Linked DNA regions of Phenylobacterium montanum. The protein of the gene in region 2 interacts with the protein of the main gene of each other region in a pairwise test. Links are inferred from orthologs where the notes say so. Each region holds a gene or a part of one and is shown on either strand. Other genes may lie near its edges. The genes, in order: KCG34_RS16025 and ndk.

Region 1 (10,401 bases), 2.8 Mb from region 2 along the record:
AGGCTTTCAATGAACCCGTCGATTTCGTTCCGTTCCAGCGCCGTGAAGAAGACGCTGGTCGCCCTTTCGCTGGCTGTCGCCGCCGGCTCTCTGGCCGCCTGCGCCGAGGACTACGGCCCGCGGCCCTATCCCGCCTATGCGGCGGGCGTGCCTTCGACGGTCGAGCATGGGGTGATCGTCAGCTATCGGCCGATCGAGTTCGGGCCGGGCAACAACGGCGCCGGAGCCGTGGTCGGCGGTGTGGCCGGCGGCGTGGCCGGCAACGCCCTGGCTCACGGCCGGGACCGCGGCCTGGCGACGGTCGCCGGCGCCGTCGGCGGCGCGCTGCTGGGCAACGCCGTGCAGAACGGCGACCGCCACCCCGGCTTCGCCTACATGGTCCGCTTGCGCGACGGCCGCGAACTGGAGATCCCGCAGCCCGACGCCCAGCCGATCCCGCAAGGCGCGCCGGTCGACGTGATCTGGCAAGGCGGCCGCGCCCAGGTGGTCCCGCGCGGATATCCGCCGCGCTAGGTCAGGCGGTCTGCAGCGCCACCACGGGAATCGTCTGGCTCAGCCGCCCGCCGACGCGGATCGGCTCGATGCGGGTCGCCAGGCCCGTGCGCGGATCGGTCTCGACGAACACGCCGCAGACCGTCGCCGGGCCTTCGGCCGGCTTGTAGCGGCCGCCGGCGATGCGGGTGGTGAAGCGGCGCAGCGGCTCTTCCTTCTGGTTGCCGATCACGCTGTCATAGTCGGCGCAGGCGCCGGCGTCGGTCTGGTAGGCGGTGCCGCCGCTCAGGATCTGGGCGTCGGCGGTAGGCACGTGGGTGTGGGTGCCCACGACCAGGCTGGCGCGGCCGTCGCAGAAGTGGCCCATGGCCATCTTCTCTGACGTCGCCTCGCAATGCATGTCGACCACCACCGCATCGGCGGCCACGCCGACCGGGCAGGCGTCCAACTCGCGGTCCACGGCGGCGAAGGGGTCGTCCAGGGCGTCCATGTGCACCCGACCCAGAAGATTGATCACCAGCACCCGGTGGCCGCTCTCGGTCTCGAACATCTGCGAGCCGCGGCCCGGGGCGTCGGACAGCACCGGATAGTTCAGGGGGCGGATCAGGCGCGGCTCGCGCACGATGTAGGTCAGGGCCTCGCGCTGGTCCCAGGAATGGTTGCCCAGGGTCAGGCAGTCGGCGCCGGCCTCGAACAGCTCGCGGGCGGTGTTCTCGGTGATGCCGAAGCCGGCGGCGGCGTTCTCGGCGTTGACGATCACGAACTGCAGGCCGAGCCGGCGCCGCAGGTCGGGCAAATGGTCGGCCAGGCCGTCGCGCCCGGAGCGGCCGACGACATCGCCGAAGAAGGCGAAACGCATGTCAAAAGTCCTTTCGGGCCGGGATATAGCCTGTTTCCGTCAGGATGGCGTCCAGCATCTGGTCGTGCGCCTCGCCGGGGATGCGGGCCACCTCTTGCCCTGCGTAGGCGAGGCCGAGGGCGAACACCGGACCCCGGGCGCGCAGGGCGGCGAGGGTGCGGTCATAGAAGCCGCCGCCCTGGCCCATGCGCGCGCCGCGGCGGTCGAAGGCCACGAGGGGGGTGATGACCAGGTCGGGCCGGACCTCGGCGGCTTCGGGCGCCGGCGAGGGCACGCCGATGGCGTCGGGATGGACCGGCTCGCCCGGCCAGTAGCGGCGGAAGATCAGGGGCGCGTCGCGGTCCAGGGTCACCGGCAGGGCCAGGGTCGCGCCGGCGGCCTGCAGCCGGGCCATCAAAGGGCGAGGGTCGATCTCGCCGCCCAGGGGGTGATAACCGCTGACCACGGCGAAGCGGCCGAGCAGGGATTGCGGGAGGTTGGCGGCGGCCTGTTCGGCGGCGCCGGGAACGTCTTTCCTGAGGCCGCGGCGCAGGGCCCGCATCTCCTCGCGCAACAGGGCCTTGGCTGAGGCTGGGTCGGCCTGAATCACGCAAAACCTGGTTGCGGGAGAGACTAGGGTGGCGGCGCCGCGAAAACCGTGAAGGCGTTTTCAATCCACTCGGACCTGGTCAGACCAGGTGGGCGCCGTGTGTCCAGGACCACGATCCCGGACAGGGACAGCTCCCTAAGAGATGAATTAAGGTCCCCGGGATGTGAAGCCTTCGACGCGAGCCGCAGCAGACCCGCCGGTAGGCAACATAGGCGCCCGGCCGGGTTTTCTCAAGCCAGGCCGCTGTCGCACCCCGCTAACGCGCAACCTTGGCCGCGATCGCCTCGACCTTGCGCGCGGCGGCGTCCAGGGCCACGGCGGCGCGGCTCTCCAGGCGGGCGGCGTCGGATTGCAGGCGGGCCAGCTCGGACTGGGCGTGGGCCATGCGCATGCGCACGTCGGCCAGCTCGTCGGCCAGCAGGAGGGCGCCCATCAGGAACAGCCGGGTTTCGCCCAGCTGGCCGACCTCCTGGCTGACCTGGCGCACCTGGCGGTCGAACAGGCGGGCGAGCTCGGTGAGGTGGCCCTCCTGGCCGTCCTCGCAGCCCACCACATAGGGCCGGCCGTTCACTTCGATGGTCACCTGGGACATGGGCCGTCAAACCTCCTCGACTTCGTCTGCGCCGCCCACGTCCCCAAACACGTCGTCCTCGATCTCGTCTTCATCATCGGTCAGCGCCTGACGCAGCTCGGCTATGGCCAGGCCGATGGCCGCCGAGGCCTGGGCGCCGGCTTCTTCCAGCTCGCGCTCGCGGCCCCTGGCCGCGTCCAGCTCGGCGGCGAGGGCCGAGCGGTCCAGGTCGAACAGCTCGCCATTGCCCGAGCCGGCCTGGGCGGCCAGGCCCGTCACGCGCAGGTCGAGCTGGGTCAGGGCCCGGTCCAGCCGCTGGATCGCCGCCTCCAGGGAGCCGCCCTCGCTGACATCGTGCAACATGCCGCCTCGCTTCGCCGCGTCGCTATCGCCGCCGCCCTCTATAGACCGCGCCGGGGCGAGGCTGAAAGCGCGGCCTTGCTTGACCCTCGCCGCTTCGCGGTGCAAAGGCGTGGCGCATCACCCTTTTCCGTCACTCTCTCTGTATCGAGGGCGCCCGCGCATGTCCGCCTCCCCCACCGCCATGGCCGACGCCATCCGCATCCTGTCGATCGAGGCGGTGCACAAGGCCAAGTCCGGCCACCAGGGCATGCCGATGGGCATGGCCGACGTGGCCACGGTGCTGTGGACCAAGTTCCTGAAATACGACGCCAGCCGCCCCGACTGGGCCGATCGCGACCGCTTCGTGCTATCGGCCGGCCACGGCTCGATGCTGATCTACAGCCTCCTGCACCTGACCGGCTTCAAGGCCGTGACCATGAAGGAGCTTGAGGATTTCCGGCAGTGGGGCTCCAAGACCCCGGGCCACCCGGAATACGGCCACACCCCGGGCGTCGAGACCACCACTGGCCCCCTGGGCCAGGGCATCGCCACCGCCGTCGGCATGGCCATGGCCGAGCGTCACCTTGCCGCCCGCTTCGGCGAGGACCTAGTCGACCACCGCACCTGGGTGATCGCCGGCGACGGCTGCTTGATGGAGGGGGTCAGCCACGAGGCCATCTCCATGGCCGGGCGCTGGAAGCTGAACAAGCTGACCGTCCTCTTCGACGACAACAACGTCACCATCGACGGCGAGGCGACCATTTCCGAGACCGGCGACCAGGTGGCGCGGTTCAAGGCCGCCGGCTGGGCGGTCAAGGTGATCGACGGCCACGACTACGGCCAGATCCGCCGGGCGCTCGCCTGGGCGACCAAGCAGGACCGGCCCTCGATGATCGCCTGCAAGACCAAGATCGCCCGCGGCGCGGGGCCCAAGGAGGGCGACCGCCACGGCCACGGCTACAACCTGTTCGACAAGGAGATCGCCGACGCCCGCACCGCCATGGGCTGGTCGGCCGAACCCTTCACCGTGCCGGACGAGGTGCTCAAACCCTGGCGCGCCGCCGGCCGCCGCGGCGCCAAGGTGCGCAAGGCCTGGGAGGCCAAGCTGGCGGCTTCAGGCCACGCCGACGCCTTCCACCGCGCGATGGTGGGCGAGCTGGGCCCCGACGCCTTCGTCGCCCTGGACGCCCACATCCAGAAGATGGCGGCCGACAAGCCGGCCAACGCCACCCGCGTCTGGTCCGGCGCGGCCCTGGAGCAGCTGACCCCGGCGATCCCGGAGATGGTCGGCGGCTCGGCGGACCTGACCGGCTCGAACAACACCTTCGTCAAGGGCATGAAGGCGTTCGACGCACCCGACTACGAGGGCCGCTATGTCCATTACGGCGTGCGCGAGCACGGCATGGCCGCGGCCATGAACGGCATGGCCCTGCATGGGGGCGTGATCCCCTATTCGGGGACCTTCATGACCTTCTCGGACTATTCGCGGCCGGCGATCCGCCTGGGCGCCCTGATGGGCATCCGCGTGATCCACGTGATGACCCACGATTCCATCGGCCTGGGCGAGGACGGGCCCACCCACCAGCCGGTCGAGCACCTGGCCGCCCTGCGCGCGATCCCCAACCTGCTGGTGTTCCGCCCCGCCGACGCGGTCGAGGCCGCCGAGTGCTGGCGCCTGGCGCTGAAGCACCGCACCACCCCCTCGATCATGGCCCTGTCGCGGCAGAAGACCGCCGCGGTGCGGAGCGACGGTCAAGACAGCCTGTCCGACCACGGCGCCTATGAGCTGCTGCCGGCCGAAGGCGAGGCTCAGGTGACCCTGTTCGCCACCGGCACCGAGGTCGCGGTGGCGGTCGAGGCGCGCAAGCTGTTGCAGGCTGAGGGCGTCGGGACCCGCGTGGTCTCGGTCCCCTGCTGGGAGCTGTTCGAGCAGCAGGACGCCAGCTATCGCGCCGAGACCATCGGCGGCTCGCCGGTGCGTATCGCCGTCGAGGCCGGGGTCAAGTTGGGCTGGGAGCGCTTCATCGGCGAGGACGGCGGCTTCGTCGGCATGAGCGGCTTCGGCGCCAGCGCCCCGTTCGAGCGGCTGTACAAGGAATTCGGCATCACCGGCGAGGCGGTGGCGTCGCTGGCGAAGGCGAAGCTCAGGCAATAGGCGGCGGGGGCGGCCGCCCTGTCGGCCGCTCGGCCATTCCGCCTCATCGATTCGCGCGCCAGGAAAATGCGCTAGGCGCGGCCGCCACAGCCGCTTAGCTTAGCCATGGTGTTTTCGTACGGGCTGCGTGTGTTGGATCAGATCGATTCCTTGTACGAGTGGGACTTCGAGGTCGCGAATCTGGCGCAGATGCGCGAGCGCCTGAGGCGCAGGCCGGAATATCCCGCCGCGGCGCGGCGGCTGGCCGCCAATATGCTGCGCGACGCCGAAGCGGATCCCGCGTTGGACGGGCTTCGGAAGGACGCCGGCCGCACCGTCGCGGGGCTGAGCGCCGCCTATCTGAACGCTTCCGGCGGACTCACCCTGGCCCGGCTGAAGGATTTCATTGCGGGTTTCGGCCTGGTCAGCCCCGGGCGCGCCCGAGCGCTGCTGATCTATATGCGCTACCTGGGCTATGTGGAGCCCAATCCCGGCCGCGGTCAGCGGCCGGCGGCCTCGTATCGCCTGACGCCGCGGTTCCTGGCCACCTACACGCGCCATCAGGCCAGCCTGCTCGACGCGCTGCAGGTGATCGAGCCCGGCGCCGGGCTGGTGCTGCGCAATCTGCATGCGCCGAGCGTTTTCAACACCCTGGTCATCGAGCAGGGCGACGCCTTCACTTCGGGAAGCCCGCAGGCGGAGCCGTTCGAGGACTGGTATGGCGTGTTCATGAACCGCCACGCCGGCATTCAGGTGCTCCACGCCCTGGTGGCGCAGGCCGATTGCTTCCCGCCGGAGGGTCCGATCGCCTTGTCCCTCGCCGCCATGGCCCGCCGGCTGAAGGTTTCGCGCGTGCATTTGACCCGGATGGTGAAGGCGGCCGAACGCCACGACTTCGTCGAGCTGGAGCCCGGCGGCCTGAGGTTCACCGAGGCCGGCCGCCAGGCGCTGGATTGGCTCTACGCCAGCCGTTTTTGCGTTCTCCTCGCCTGCGCCGCCCGGACGCTGAAGGCCAATGAAGAGGTCTGTGCGCGCACGGCGGCTTGAGCGCGCCCTCGCCGCGAGCGGCGGCGATTCAAAATGTGCGTCGACCGCGGCGCCCCCGCCTTGGTAGGCGCCATGCCGGTGGGACGCTGATCGCGGAGGAATTTGCAATGTGGCGGCGACTGGCGCGATGGGCTTCGGCTGCGCTTCTGGTGGCCGGGACAGCGGCCCACGCCGCGCCGGCCGGCCACTACCTGTTCGCCTGGGCGGGCGATACGGCCAAGCAGGGGCAGGATTTCATCATGGTGATCGACGCCGACCCGGCCTCGCCCGGCTATGGCAAGCTGGTCGCCTCCGCCGCCTCGGGCATCCAGACGCACCAGGTCCACCACACCGAATACTGGATGCCGGACGGGGGCCTCTTGTTCGCCAACGACCATATCTCGGGGCAGACGGTGGTGATGGATCTGCGCGATCCGCTGCATCCCGGCGTGCACGCGAGCTTCAAGGACCTGGACGGGTTCAGCCACCCCCACTCCTTCCTGCGGCTGCCCAACGGACACGTGCTGGCGAGCTTCCAGGTCGAGGGGCAGATGAACCACGCCGGCATGGACCACGAGATGGCCGGCATGGCCATGCCCATGACCGACATCGGGGCCAGGCCCGACGTGCACGGCGGGCTGGTGGAGATCGACGACGAGGGCCATGCGGTGCGCGCCGCCTCCACCGCCGACCCGGAGCGGCCCAATGACCTGTTGATGGCCTACAGCCTCCTGCCGCTGCCCGACATCGACCGGGTGATCGTGACCAACTCGTCGATGCGCGACGAGGACCGCATCGGGCACACCTATCAGGTCTTCCGGCTTTCCGACCTGAAGCGGCTGTCGACCAACGACCTCGACGCCCCGGCCGGCCGCTATGGCGAGACCAATCCGGAGGAGGCCAGGCTCGGCCCCGATGGGGCGGTCTATGTGCAGACCACGGGCTGCGGGATCGAACGGGTCAGCGACATCGCCTCGGACCATCCGCGCTCGAAACTGGTCTGGCAATTCCCCGGCTCGTTCTGCGGCGTGCCCAGCATCGTCTCGCACTACCTGATCCAGAGCGTGCCGATCCTGCATGCGATCGTGGTGCTGGATATCCGCGACGGCGACCACCCCGCCGAGGTGACGAGGGTGGTGCTCGATCCGACCATATCGCCGCACTGGACGGGCTATGACGCCAAGACCCATCGCCTGGCCGTCACCGGCTATGACGAGGATCGCCTGTTCATGCTCAGCTTCGATCCGGACACCGGGGCGCTGGCGATCGATGCGGCGTTCCACGACGACAAGGGCAAGCCCGGCTTCGACCTCGACAACCGCACCTGGCCGCACGGCTGGACCGGCTCGGCGATCGCCCATGGGGTGGTGTTTTCGAAATGAAGTCGACCAGGATCACCGCCCCGCAGATCGCCCTCGCCGCCGGCCTGATGGCCGCGCTCTGCCCGCTGGCGCCCGCCCGCGCCGCGCCGGACGCCGCCGCCCAGCAGGAGGTCGCCCGGCTGGAGGAGGCCTATTCGCAGAGCTTCGTCACCGGCGATGTCAGCATCGCCCAGCGGCTGGTGGCGGAGGATTTCGTCGGCTGCGAGCCCGACGGCAAGACCTCGGACAAGGCGGCGATCCTGGCCGATGTCCGCAGCGAGCCCCGCGCGACCTCGCTGAAGATCACCGCCCTGACCGTCCGCCTGCACGGCGACACGGCCATCGCGCTGGGCAGCGAAGAGGATGCCTATGCGGGCGCGACGGCGCCGACCCACAGGCGATGGCTGGATACGTGGCGCAACACGGCCGATGGATGGCGGCTGGTTGCGTCGGCGGAGGTTTTGGTGAAGCCGTGAGGCCAGCGGAACGGTCCGGCTTCTCATAGCTTCACTGCTCTTCCTCATCCTGAGGCGCCCGCGTGAGCGGGCCTCGAAGGACGCAGTGGCCGCGCCGTGCGTCCTTCGAGGCTCGCCGCTTCGCGCCAAGCACCTCAGGATGAGGAAGAGCAGTGAAGCCGCGCCGCCAACGGCCGGATCCGGTCTCCAGTAGTCGCGAAGAAGGCGCGTTGCTGCGGCTCCGCTTGAATGTATGCTCCGGCGGAACAAGGCGCTGTGGAGCAATCAGTCGTGGCCATCCTGGTCAGTTTGCTTTCGCTGCTGTTCGTCGCTGCGCAAGGGGCGGCGGTGTTCGCCACGGCCTATGTGGTCCTGAGAGCTTTCAAAATCAGGCACTGGCTGGCCAAGATCGCCGCGATCGCGCTGTCCTATGTCGCCTGGATAGCCGCAACGGTCGGTGGATATTTCCTGACGGGCGGCGACGGGAGTTTCATGAAGGGGTTCGCGGTCGTCATGATGCTTTGCCTCACGGCCTTGGTGAGTTCGCTCGGCTATCTGCTGGGATGGCTTTTGTGGCCCAAGCTGCGCGGCGGCGGGCGCTTGTTGGCGAGCTAGATCAGTCGACCTACGCCGCCCAGCGGCGAGCCTGAGCCTTTGTTTCACAGTTGCGAGCCTGCCTGCCGGCATAGCCAAGTCAAGGGCGCAGCCGGCTTCGCCGGTCGCCCGCAGGGCGACCCTTGAGTTGGCTATGCCGGCAGGCTCTGATCAGCTGTGAAACTAAAGCGGTGAGTGGGCCGGGCGGCCCGTCGTTGAGGGCGTTGTCTTGCTACAATGGCACCCTCAAGGCGGCGTTTGCCATGCGCTATTTCACCTACAAAGGCTTTAGTAGAAGAGTTGCACGCCGTGGGCGTGGAGGAGACAAACGCCAACCTAGGCAATAGGATCAGTCGAGGCGGATTCTTGGCGGGGTTCTTCATCCAATGTCTGGTCGCGATTGGCGCCCATTCAGTCCGGGTTCACGAGCCCGAATAGGGTTCGACAAATCTCAACCCGAAACTGATGCCATAGCAGAAGGCGACAATAGAAATAGCGGCGCTCAAGATACGGCCAGTGCGTCTCAAGGCGCATCGGGCGGCAATGGCCACGCAAACCCAATCGCAGAAGACCCAGAACGGCCAAATCGAAACGACCCTCCCAAGGCTTCTGGTGGGGTTGCGCTCGTCGTTTCCATTATTACCGCCGCCATCGCAGCGGCCGGTGTTTGGGTCTCGAATGGGAATTTGGAAGCCACCAAAAGACAGGCTGACGCTGCCAGCGGCCAATTGAGCGTCATGATGGAGCAACTGAGCGATGCCCGCTCCTCGGCAGCCGCCGCCGATAGCGCCGCCGCTATAGAAATGGCCAAGCAAGACAAGCAGATCTCTGCAAACCAGACCTTGGCTGCCGCGGCGGCGAATCAGGCGATCGCCGCAAAGACCTCAGCTGAAGCGTTGAAGGGTCAAGTTGCTCTGATGCAGGCCCAGCAGAGGCCGTGGATCACACTCAATATCAGTACTAAAAATCCTCTTCAGTTTTTTAATTTGCCGGACGGGCCACACGCGTTCATGCCGCTTGATATCAGGCTGGAGAATATAGGACAGTCCCCAGCCTTCAACGTTAATAGTGTGACGTGGGGATATCTAAGCTATCCAGGACATGCAGATTTTACACAAGAAGCCACTTCGCGTTGCGAATCTTTTAGAAAAGAGGTTCTCGACAATCCTAACCGAGGGGAAATACTGTTCCCGCATGATCACGTCGATATCAGCTTGAACGATCAGCGCCATTTTGCCACCCAGGCAATCGGATTCATGCCGAAAGAAATTGCAAGCGCCGCGGACAGGGAGAATAATATCACGATATTTTTGTATGGTTGCGTGGATTATATGTTCGGGAAACCCAAAACTCATCATCAGAGCGGCGTCATATTTCAACTATTCAAGCGCGTAAAATTGCAGAATGGCCAAACGGCTTTGGACTACAACTTCAAGATCGGTGAGAACATACCCGCAAGTGATATTCTCTTTTTGAAAACACCCAGCGACAGTTGGCAAACCGACTAGCGCAGCTGGCGGATTCGTCGCCGCTAGAGGACGACGCGTGAGCGATCGCCGCTTGACTTTCGCTCGACATTTGTTCATGTTTTGTTCGTGTCGATTCAAGCCCAACGCCCTCAATCCGACTCCACCCGCGCCGCCCATCGCGCGCGGGTGGAGCGGCATATGGAGGACCTGGCGGAGCTGTCCGCCCTGGGCATGGAGTTGGCCAGGTCCCTGGCCAAGCGCGGGATCGAGGCGGCCAGGGCCGGGAAGGCCGAGGCGGTCGAGGCTGAACGCAGCTTTTCGCGGCTGACGCGGGCGGTGCGCCTGACCATGGCGCTGGAGGCTCGTTTAAGCGAGAGCCTGCTGCCGCAGGACAAGCCGGGCGCGGCCCAGGGCGCTCCTGGCAAGGGCCCCCAAGGCCAGGGCCCGGAAGACGGCTTCTGGATGCCCTATAGCCAGCTGAACGGCGCGACCCAGCGGCTGAAGGAGAA
Region 2 (10,397 bases):
AGGACGCACAAGCGCCCAGCGAAAGTTCCAAGCGGCCCTGGAACTCAGGCCGCGTAACCGCCCAGGCGCTTGACGTTGCAGCGCGACCACAGCTTGTCGAGCGCGCCCACCAGGTGGTCCATCATCTCGTCGGTGTGGAACGGAGTCGGGGTGAAGCGAAGGCGCTCGGTGCCGCGCGGCACGGTCGGATAGTTGATCGGCTGCACGTAGACGCCGAAATCGGCTAGCAGCATGTCCGAGATCATCTTGCAGTGGACGGGATCGCCCACCAGCACCGGCACGATGTGGCTGACCGAAGGCATCACCGGCAGGCCGGCCTCGGCGAAGCGGCGCTTCAGGGTCGCGGCGCGCTCCTGGTGGCGGACCCGCACCTCGTTGTGCTCGCGCAGCCAACGCACGCTGGCCGCCGCGCCCGCCGACAGGGCCGGCGGCAGCGAGGTGGTGAAGATGAAGCCGGAGGCGAAGCTGCGGATGGCGTCGACGATATCGGCGTCGGCGGCGATGTAGCCGCCCATGACCCCGAAGGCCTTGCCCAGGGTGCCTTCGATGATGTCGATCTGGTCCATCACCCCGTCGCGCTCGGCGACGCCGCCGCCCTGCCGGCCGTAGAGCCCGACCGCATGGACCTCGTCCAGATAGGTCAGGGCGCCATATTTCTTGGCCAGGGCGATGGTTCCGGCGATATCCGAGATGTCGCCGTCCATGGAATAGACGCTCTCGAACGCCACCAGCTTGGGCGCGTCCGCCGGGGCATCGCGCAGCAGCGCCTCCAGATGCTCCAGGTCGTTGTGGCGGAACACCTTGTACTCGCAGCGCCCGTTGCGGATGCCGGCGATCATCGAGGCGTGGTTCAGCTCGTCAGAGAAGATGATCAGGCCGGGCAGGATCTTGGTCAGGGTCGACAGCGCCGCCTCGTTGGCCACATAGCCGGACGTGAACAGCAGGGCCGCTTCCTTGCCGTGCAGGTCGGCCAGTTCCTTCTCCAGGGCGACGTGGTAGCAGGTGGTGCCCGAGATATTGCGCGTGCCGCCCGAGCCTGAACCAGCCTCGTCGATGGCCTGGTGCATGGCCTGAGTCACGATCGGGTTCTGGCCCTGGCCGAGATAGTCGTTGGAGCACCAGACCACGACGTCGGTCTGGCTGCCGTCGGGACGGGTCCAGCGGGCCTTGGGGAACTCTCCGCGGTAGCGCTTCAGGTCGGCGAACACTCGGTAGCGGCCCTCGCTGTGGACCTGGTCGAGCGCGTTGCGAAAAGCAGCCTTGTAATCCATCGCTTCTGAATTCCCCGACATCCGCCTCAAGTTCGACGGACCCTCCATCACTGAACGGTCATCAAATCGCCGGGCCTTGTCGCACCAGAAGCCCGGCCTGTCCACATCCGGAAAGACACTTAGGGGCCCTACCGTGACGGCCCCGTCACCTTCGATATTGACGCCAAACCCAGGCGCGACAATAGGACAAAGGCGCCTTAAAGCCTGCGACAAACGAGTCTCTCCAGGTCGCTTTCGCCTCATGTCCGCGTTCCAAGCCCGCCTGACCGTCGATCTCGACGCCCTGGCCGCCAACTTCGCCCTGCTGCGGCGGCTGGCGGGCGCGGCCGAGGTCGCGCCGGTGGTCAAGGCGGGCGCCTATGGGCTCGGATCCGCGCCGGTCGCGCGCCGGCTGCAGGCCGAGGGGGCGAAGAGCTTTTTCGTCGCCCGCCTGACCGAGGGCGAGACCTTGCGCGGCGCGCTGGGCGAGGGCGCAAGCATCTACGTGCTGGACGGCTGCCCGGCCGGTTCGGCCGAGCGGCTGATCGCCTCGCGCCTGACGCCGGTGCTGAACAGCCTGGAGCAGGTCGAGGCCTGGTCGGCGGCGCGCGGCGGCCCCTGCGTGCTGCATGTCGACACGGGCCTGAACCGGCTGGGCTTGCGCAAGGACGAGGCCGAGGGTCTGGCGAAAGCGCAAAGTGCTCAAGGCGGACTTGAGATCGCCGTGATCATGAGCCACCTGAGCTGCGGCGCCAGCCACGACCACCCGATGAACCACAGACAGGCCGAGAGCTTTGCCGCCATTCGTGCGCTCTTTCCCGACGCCAGGGCCAGCCTGGCCAATTCCGGCGGCCTGTTCCACGGCGGCGGCTTCCTGCACGACCTGGTGCGGCCCGGGATCACCCTCTATGGCGGCGGCCCGTTCGACCACGCCGATCCGCGGATCGCGCCCGTGGTGACGCTGGAAGCGCCGGTGCTGCAGGTGCGCGACGTGCCGGCCGGCGAGAGCGTTGGCTATGACGGCGGCTTCACCGCGCCGCGGGCGATGAAGGTGGCGATCCTCGCCGCCGGCCACGCCGACGGCCTGTTGCGCGCCCAGAGCCCGGCGGGCTGGGCCGTCTTCGACGGACTGCGGCGGTCCTTCGTCGGCCGGGTCTCGATGGACCTGATCGCCGTCGACGTCAGCGAGGACCAAGCCCCCCGGGCCGGCGACATGGTGCAGATGATAGGCCCAGATGTCCTGATCGACGAGGTCGCAGCGGCCTCTGGCACCATCGCCTACGAGATCCTGACCCGGCTCGGCGATCGCTTCGAGACCATCTACAAGGGCGCCGTCCAGTGAACCCCGTCCGGACGATAGGCCGCATCACCCTGGACATCGTGCGCTTCACCGGCGAGGTGGCCCTGTTCGGCCTGCGCGGGATCGCGCCCCTGTTCTCGCCGCCCTGGTTCCCTCGCCAGCTGGCCCGGCAGATGATGGCGATCGGCTACCTGTCCCTGCCGGTGGTGGGCCTGACCGCGGTCTTCACCGGCGCGGCCCTGGCGCTGAACATCTATACCGGCGGCGGCCGCTTCAACGCCGAGCAGATCATGCCGCAGATCGTGGCCCTGGGGATCACGCGCGAGCTCGGGCCCGTTCTGGCGGCCCTGATGCTGGCCGGCCGCGTCTCCGCCGCCATCGCCGCCGAGCTGGGCGCCATGCGGGCGACCGAGCAGATCGACGCCATGCGCACCCTCTCCACCGACCCATTCCGCTACCTGGTGGCGCCGCGGATCCTAGCGGCGGTGATCTGCCTGCCGCTGCTGACCGTGGTCGCCGACCTGATCGGCATAGCCGGCGGCTGGCTGGTGGCGACCCGCACCCTGGCCTTCAACCCGGTAGTCTATCTGCGCAACACCGGCGACTTCCTGCAGTCCTGGGACGTGGAGTCCGGCCTGATCAAGGCGGCGGTGTTCGGCTTCATGGTCGCCCTGATGGGCTGCTATCACGGTTACAACTCCAAGGGCGGCGCCCGCGGAGTCGGCCGCGCCACCACGCTCGCCGTCGTCTCGGCGGCGGTGCTGATCTTCATGAGCGACTATCTGCTCACCACCTGGTTCTCCCGCACATGACCGCGGCTCCCAAGCTCGAGTGGCGCGGCGTGCGCATCCATCTCAGCGACCATTGGGTGCTGGACGGGCTGGACCTGTCCATCGGCGCCGGGCGCTCGCTGGTGATCATCGGCGGCTCGGGCCAGGGCAAGTCGGTGACCATCAAGATCGCCATGGGCCTGATGACGCCCGACAAGGGCCAGGTGCTGATCGACGGCGTCGACGTCACTCACGCCTCGGGGCGGGAGCGTAGCGGCCTGTTCAGCCGCTTCGGCATGCTGTTTCAGGGCGGCGCGCTGTTCGACAGCCTGACGGTCTGGGAGAACGTGGCCTTTCGCCTGATCAACGCCGACAAGGTCCCGCGCCGGGCGGCCAAGGCCCAGGCGGTGGAGGCCCTGGCCAAGGTGCGGCTGGCGGCCAGCGTCGCCGACCTCTATCCCAGCGACCTTTCAGGCGGCATGCAGAAGCGCGTGGGCCTGGCCCGCGCTATCGTCGGCTCGCCCGAGATCATTTTCTTCGACGAGCCCACCACGGGCCTGGACCCCATCACCGCCGACGCGGTCAACGAGCTGATTGTCGAGCAGGTCAAGGGCCTGGGCTGCACCGCGGTCTCGATCACCCACGACCTGGCCTCGGCCCGCAAGATCGGCGACGAGGCGGCCATGCTGCACGACGGCAAGATCGTCTGGCGCGGCCCGATGGCCGAGTTCGACCGCTCGGGCGACCCGTACGTCGAGCAGTTCATCGCCGGCCGGGCGGATGGGCCGATCAAGGCGGCGATCTGAACCGCCGGGCATTGCCGGTTGGCTATTTGCCCCCCACCTTCGCTGCGCCGCCGGGCTCGAACCCGTCGCGCGGTTCAGGGAGGAACCATGAGGATTTGCAAGATCGGGGCGGCTGCGGCCGCCTGTTTCGCCGTGCTGGCCGTGAGCGCGCCCGCAAGCGTGCTGGCGCAGCAACCCGCCGCCAAGCCCGCCGCCGAGGACACTCAGGCCGACGCCCTGACCAATCCGGCCTTCAAGCGCGCCGAGGTCCTGGCCTTCATCGGCGTCCAGCCCGGCTGGCGGGTCGCTGATATCATCGCTGGGCGGTTCACCCGCGCCTTCAGCCAGGCGGTGGGGCCGAACGGCAAGGTCTATGCGGTCGAGCCGGCCGAGATGGTGGCGCGGCACCCGGACATCATGACCATCATGAACGGGATCGCCGCCCAGCCGAGCTACGGCAACGTCGCGGTCAGCACCTCGCCGATCAACGCCCTGGTCATCCCGCCAGGGGTGGACGCGGTGTTCATCCGCCAGGACTATCACGACCTGCACGACAAGTTCATGGGGCCGGCGGACATCGCCGCCTTCAACCGCAGCGTCTTTGCGGCCCTGAAGCCGGGTGGCGTGTTGGTGGTGCTGGACCACGCGGCGGCGGCGGGGTCGGGCCTGCGCGACACCGAGACCCTGCACCGGATCGACCCAGCGGCGGTCAAGACCGAGGTGACGGCGGCCGGCTTCGTGCTGGATGGGGAAAGCGACGTTCTGGCCAATCCGGCCGACGATCACACCAAGAAGGTGTTCGACCCCTCGATCCGCGGACACACGGACCAGTTCCTGCTGCGATTCAAGAAGCCGGGGTAAATTTCAGCAATTGCACAACAAGTCCTCATCCTGAGGCGCCCGCATAGCGGGCCTCGAAGGACGCATTGGCGGCGCCGCTGCGTGCTTCGAGGCTCGCCGCTACGCGGCGAGCACCTCAGCATGAGCAGGATATGTAAGGCTCATCCCTAGCTTGGCGTCTGAGGCGCAGCAGGGGATGAGCGGAGTAGGATCACCCGACGATTTCGGCTTCCGAGAAGAACTGGCCGATTTCGAGCTTGGCGTTCTCCTGGCTGTCCGAGCCGTGGACCGAGTTCTCGCCGACCGATTCGGCGTAGAGCTTGCGGATGGTGCCCTCGGCGGCCTGGGCCGGGTTGGTGGCGCCCATGACTTCGCGGTAGCGCGCGACGGCGTTCGGGCCTTCCAGCACCTGCACCACCACCGGGGCCGAGACCATGAAGTCGACCAGTTCGCCGAAGAACGGGCGTTCCTTGTGCACCTCGTAGAAGCGCTCAGCCTGGGCGCGGCTCATGTGGATGCGCTTTTGCGCGACGATGCGCAGGCCGGCGTCTTCGATGACGGCGTTGACCTTGCCAGTCAGGTTGCGGCGGGTCGCGTCCGGCTTGATGATCGAGAAGGTGCGTTCGGTCATGGGAAGGCTCTAGGCTCACAAGGGGAGTTGGAGGAAAAAGGTCGCGGGCTTATAGCCGTGCGCTTCCTCCCCGCCAAGGCGCGCGCTTTTTTCTCATGTTGCAGATCAACGACCTCGTGTTCGACGCCTGGGGCCGCCGTTTCTTTGACGGCGCGAGCGTCACCCTGCCCCAGAACGCCAAGGTGGGGCTGGTGGGCCGCAACGGGGTGGGCAAGTCGACCCTGTTCAAGCTGATCCTGGGCCAGCTGGTCCTGGGCTCCGGCGAGATCAGGATGCCGCGGAACGCGAAGGTGGCCTCGGTTGATCAGGAGCATCCGGCGACGCCTGTCAGCCTCTTGGACACAGTGCTGGCCGCCGACGTCGAGCGCGCCGCCCTGACCGCCGAGCTGGACGTGGCCCCGCCCGAGCGCCTGGGCGAGATCTACGCCCGGCTGATCGAGATCGACGCCGACCGGGCGCCGTCGCGCGCGGCTGAGATCCTGTCGGGCCTGGGCTTCACCACCGCCGACCTCGCCCGCCCCATGGCCGAGTTCTCCGGCGGCTGGCGCATGCGCGTGGCCCTGGCTGCGGCCCTGTTCGCCGAGCCGGATCTGCTCCTGCTCGACGAGCCGACCAATTATCTCGACCTGGAAGGCGCCCTGTGGCTCGAGGCGCGGCTGAAGAAGTACCCCTACAACGCCCTGATCATCAGCCACGACCGCGAACTGCTGAACAACTCGGTCGGCTACATCCTGCATGTGCGGGAGGGCAAGCTGGACCTCTACACCGGCGGCTATGACAGCTTCGAAGAGCAGCGGGCCGAAAAGGCGCGGCTGGCCGACGCCATGCGGGCCAAGATCGAGGCCAAGCGGGCGCACATGCAGGCCTTTGTCGACCGCTTCCGCGCCAAGGCGTCCAAGGCCACCCAGGCCCAGTCGCGCCTGAAGATGCTGGCCAAGCTGCCGCCGGCGTCGGAGGTGCAATTGGAGCGCACCGCCCCCTTCACCCTGCCCTCGCCGACCCGGCCGCTGGCCCCGCCGCTGATCCGGCTGGAGGGCGTCAGCGTGGGCTATGGCGGCCCGCCGATCCTCAGGAACCTGAACCTGCGGCTCGACATCGACGACCGCATCGGCCTTCTGGGCGTCAACGGGGCCGGCAAGTCGACCTTCGCCAAGATGATCGCCGACGCCCTGCCGATCTCGCACGGCCACATGCACCGCGACCGGCGGATCAAGGTCGGCTGGTTCCACCAGCATCAGATCGAGGCCCTCGATCCCACCGACACGCCGCTGGAGATCATCCGCCGGGCCATGCCGGAGGCGTCGGAGAGCCAGCGCCGCTCCAAGCTGGCCCAGTTCGGCCTGGGCTTCGACAAGGCCGAGACCACGGTCTCCAACCTGTCCGGCGGCGAGCGGGCGCGGCTGCTGCTCAATCTCGTGGCCATGGAGGCTCCTCACCTCCTGATCCTCGACGAACCGACCAACCACCTGGACATCGACAGCCGCCGGGCCCTGCTGGACGCGCTGAACGACTACGAGGGCGCGGTGATCCTGATCACGCACGACCGCTCGCTGATGGAATTGGTGGCCGACCGGCTGTGGCTGGCCGCCGACGGGAGCATCCAGCCCTTCGACGGGGACATGGAAGACTACGCCAAGTTCGTCCTCGACCGCGCCCGAGTGGCCGCGAGAGCCCCGACCCAGGTCCAGGCCGAAGCCCCGCCAGCGCCGCCCAAGCCTGCCGCCAAGCCCGCCGTCACCGCCGCCGGGCCGCTGAAGCGTCGCCTGGAGGCCGCCGAGGTGGTGTTGGCGCGCGAGACCAAGACCCTGGCCGAAATCGACGCCGCCCTGGCGGACCCGGACCTCTATGTCCGAAACCCAGCCAAGGCCGCCGAACTCGGCCAGCGCCGGGAAAAGGTCCAGGCGGCCCTGGATAAGGCTGAACAGGCCTGGATCGAGGCGGCCGAGGCGTATGAGACGGCCAAGGCGCTGGCCTGAGGCGGTCTCACCCGCAGGTCACCGACATCACCAGCCCGGTCTGGCTGTCGAAGATGATGTTGGTCCGGTCCGGTCGGTAATCTTCCGGCATCTGGCAGGTGCTGCAGGCGACGCGGCGGCGCGAGGGGTCCACAGCCACGGGGATCTGAGTGTGCGGCTTGCCGACCAGCCAGGCGAGGTCGTGCGCGTCGCACTGTTCTTTGACCTGGGCGGTGCTGGCGATATTCGGCATCAGCGGCTTGGGGCCGGCGTCGGCGGTGGGCGCCTTGTCGTCATCGCGGCAGGCGGCGAGCGAAGCAGCGGCCAGGGCGATCAGGAGGAAGCGCCTCACGCCTGCCGCTCCCAGCCGCGCTCGGCGCCCTGGCGCCAATAGCTGACCGGCAGCCCCTGGGCCTTGAACCGCTTCCAGCGGCCGCGCGCCTCGGTCAGGGCGGCTTCGTCGCGGCCGTCGAACAGGAGGATGCAGCGCTTATAGCCGTCCAGGTCGCCGGCTTCCGCTCCGTCGATCAGGAACAGGGCGTCGGCGCCGTTGGGGTTGGCGTCATCCGTCGTCAGAACGATCGGCTGCCGCTCGGCCTGGGGCTCGTCGGCCGAACCGTGCGGCAGAAAGCTGTCCTCGCGATAGGACCACAGCCAGCCGTCCAGGTGCTCGACCCGCTCGCGCTGGCCGCAGCGGACCAGGGCCTTCCAGCCCCGGCCGAGGGTCTTCTCCAGGAGCTCGGGCAGCACCTGGTCCAGGCCACTGCGCTCCAGGTGATAGAACCAGACTTCACACGCCGCGTCAGACATGACCTGTAAGCTACTCAGTCTTCGTAGAAATCGGCGACGAGCTTGTCCAGCAGGCGCACGCCGAAGCCGGTGGCGCCATCCGGAATGGTCGGCACGGTGGAAGGCTTCTTCCAGGCGGTCGAGGCGATGTCGAGGTGAGCCCAGGGAAGCTCGTTGACGAAGCGCTGCAGGAACAGGGCCGCGGTGATCGAGCCGCCCGGCCGGCCGCCGGTGTTCTTCACATCGGCCGCCATGCTGTCGATCTGCTTCTCATAGGCCGCCGGCAGGGGCATGCGCCACAGCTGGTCGCCAGAGGCCTTGGACGCGGCCAGGAGGTTCTCGGCCAGGGAATCGTTGTTGGAATAGAGCCCGGCATAGTCGTTGCCGAGGGCGATAATGATCGCGCCGGTCAGGGTGGCGAGATCGACCATGAACTTGGGCTTGAAGCGATCCTGGCAGTACCAGAGGGCGTCGGCCAGGACGAGCCGGCCCTCGGCGTCGGTGTTGATCACCTCGATGGTCTGGCCGGACATGGAGGTGACGATGTCGCCAGGGCGCTGGGCGGCGCCGTCGGGCATGTTCTCGACGAGGCCCAGGATGCCGACGACGTTGGCCTTGGCCTTGCGCTTGGCCAGGGTGAGCATCAGGCCGGCGACGGCGCCCGCCCCGCCCATGTCCCACTTCATGTCCTCCATGCCGTCGGCGGGCTTGAGGCTGATGCCGCCGGTGTCGAAGCAGACTCCCTTGCCGACGAAGGCCACCGGCTGGGCGTTCGCATCGGCGGCGCCGTTCCAGCGCACGACCACCAGCTGGCTTTCGCGCTCGCTGCCCTGGCCGACGCCGAGGAGCGAGCCCATGCCGAGCTTCTCCATCTCGGCCTCGCCCAGAATCTCGACCACAAGGCCGTGGGCCTCTAAGGCCTTGACGCGAGCCGCGAACTCGACGGGATGAAGGATATTGGCCGGCTCCGAGACCAGGTCGCGGGTGAAGAACACGCCCTGCGCCAGGGCCGCCAGCGGGGCCCAGGCGGCTTCGGCCGCGGTCACGTCCGAGACGGCGATGCGCACGGTCTGGATGGTCGGCTTCTTCTCCGGCTTCTCCTTGGTGCGGTAACGGTCGAAGCGATAGGCGGCCAGGGTGGCGCCCAGGGCGGCGCGGGCGGCCAGATCCGCCGAATCCTCGGCCACGTCGACGGTCAGCACCTGGGCGCCGCTGGTCTTCAGCGCCTGATAGGCCTCGGCGGCGAAGGTCTCTGCCCGCTCGGCCGTCAGGTCGGAAGCCGCGCCGACCCCGATCAGCAGCACTCGCGAGGCGGCGAGGCCCGCCGGCGCGACCAGCTCCAGGCTCTTGCCCTTGGCGCCGGTGAAGGCCGCGGCCGTCATGGCGCGCGCCAGCGATCCGCCCGATGCGCCGTCCAGCCGCGCCGCCGCTGGGGACAGGGTCCCGCCGTCGAAGGCCGCCACCGCCCAGGCTCCGTCCACCGCCGCGCCCGCGCGCGCCACAAATTCGACCTGCATTCGCAACTCCTAGGCTGGGCTTCCGCGCCCTCACGCAATTGGCCAACGCCTTAGTCCGGCGCGCGGCGGTTGGCGACTCCCATCTGGCGCGTGTAGAAGGTGGCCAACCCAGTCGGGGTCCGCAATGGCCGCTCTGGCTCACTCACGCGCAGGCCCATGAGTCTCATCGAAAAATACCTGTTGCGTCAGCTCCTGGGCCCTTCGCTGCTGGCCATAGCGGCCCTCGGCGCGGTGGTGGTGCTGAGCCAGACGCTGGGCGCCCTGGACATCATCGTCAACCAGGGCCAGAGCCCATGGGTGCTGATCAAGGTGATCGCGCTCGCCCTGCCCCAGCTGATGGCCATGGTTCTGCCGATCGCCCTGTTCATCGCCGCCCTGGTGGCGCTGAACCGGCTGCATACCGAGCAGGAGATCGTGGTCTGCTTCGCCAGCGGCATGAGCCGTTGGCGAGTCATATCGCCGGCCATGCGCCTGGCGGCGGTGGCCGCGTTCCTGGCCCTGATCACCAACCTCTGGGTCGCGCCCTGGGCCGACCGGGCCATGCGGGAAGAGCTGTTCCG

The links.
Region 1: the proteins of ndk (region 2) and KCG34_RS16025 interact in binary tests that used the Escherichia coli proteins (3 or more experiments, as listed by UniProt). The link is inferred for Phenylobacterium montanum from one-to-one orthologs.

The regions. Positions count from the first base shown.
Region 1 is NZ_CP073078.1:3,554,105-3,564,505, forward strand. Bases 147-3,056 are described here. They hold KCG34_RS16025 (5-formyltetrahydrofolate cyclo-ligase), read right to left. Parts: upstream 1,941-3,056; coding sequence 1,353-1,940; downstream 147-1,352. Other genes in these bases: KCG34_RS16015 (outer membrane lipoprotein), read left to right, coding at 147-513; KCG34_RS16020 (TIGR00282 family metallophosphoesterase), read right to left, coding at 515-1,351; KCG34_RS16035 (cell division protein ZapA), read right to left, coding at 2,197-2,532; KCG34_RS16040 (DUF4164 family protein), read right to left, coding at 2,539-2,874; tkt (transketolase), read left to right, coding at 3,035-3,056. Also shown: more of KCG34_RS16015, read left to right, coding at 10-146; more of tkt, read left to right, coding at 3,057-5,008; KCG34_RS16050 (helix-turn-helix domain-containing protein), read left to right, coding at 5,141-6,034; KCG34_RS16055 (hypothetical protein), read left to right, coding at 6,142-7,395; KCG34_RS16060 (nuclear transport factor 2 family protein), read left to right, coding at 7,392-7,850; KCG34_RS16065 (hypothetical protein), read left to right, coding at 8,121-8,444; KCG34_RS26190 (DUF6471 domain-containing protein), read left to right, coding at 8,661-8,861; KCG34_RS16070 (hypothetical protein), read left to right, coding at 8,810-9,931; KCG34_RS16075 (hypothetical protein), read left to right, coding at 10,091-10,401. UniProt on the Escherichia coli protein: Involved in the removal of 5-formyltetrahydrofolate.
Region 2 is NZ_CP073078.1:791,502-801,898, forward strand. The notes cover bases 3,867-6,772. They hold ndk (nucleoside-diphosphate kinase), read right to left. Parts: upstream 5,577-6,772; coding sequence 5,157-5,576; downstream 3,867-5,156. Other genes in these bases: KCG34_RS03620 (ABC transporter ATP-binding protein), read left to right, coding at 3,867-4,126; KCG34_RS03625 (class I SAM-dependent methyltransferase), read left to right, coding at 4,214-4,966; KCG34_RS03635 (ABC-F family ATP-binding cassette domain-containing protein), read left to right, coding at 5,672-6,772. In the rest of the region: hemA (5-aminolevulinate synthase), read right to left, coding at 45-1,271; alr (alanine racemase), read left to right, coding at 1,513-2,592; KCG34_RS03615 (MlaE family ABC transporter permease), read left to right, coding at 2,589-3,362; more of KCG34_RS03620, read left to right, coding at 3,359-3,866; more of KCG34_RS03635, read left to right, coding at 6,773-7,552; KCG34_RS03640 (proteinase inhibitor i78), read right to left, coding at 7,560-7,883; KCG34_RS03645 (DNA polymerase III subunit chi), read right to left, coding at 7,880-8,341; KCG34_RS03650 (leucyl aminopeptidase), read right to left, coding at 8,356-9,837; LPS export ABC transporter permease LptF, read left to right, coding at 9,994-10,397. UniProt on the Escherichia coli protein: Major role in the synthesis of nucleoside triphosphates other than ATP. The ATP gamma phosphate is transferred to the NDP beta phosphate via a ping-pong mechanism, using a phosphorylated active-site intermediate.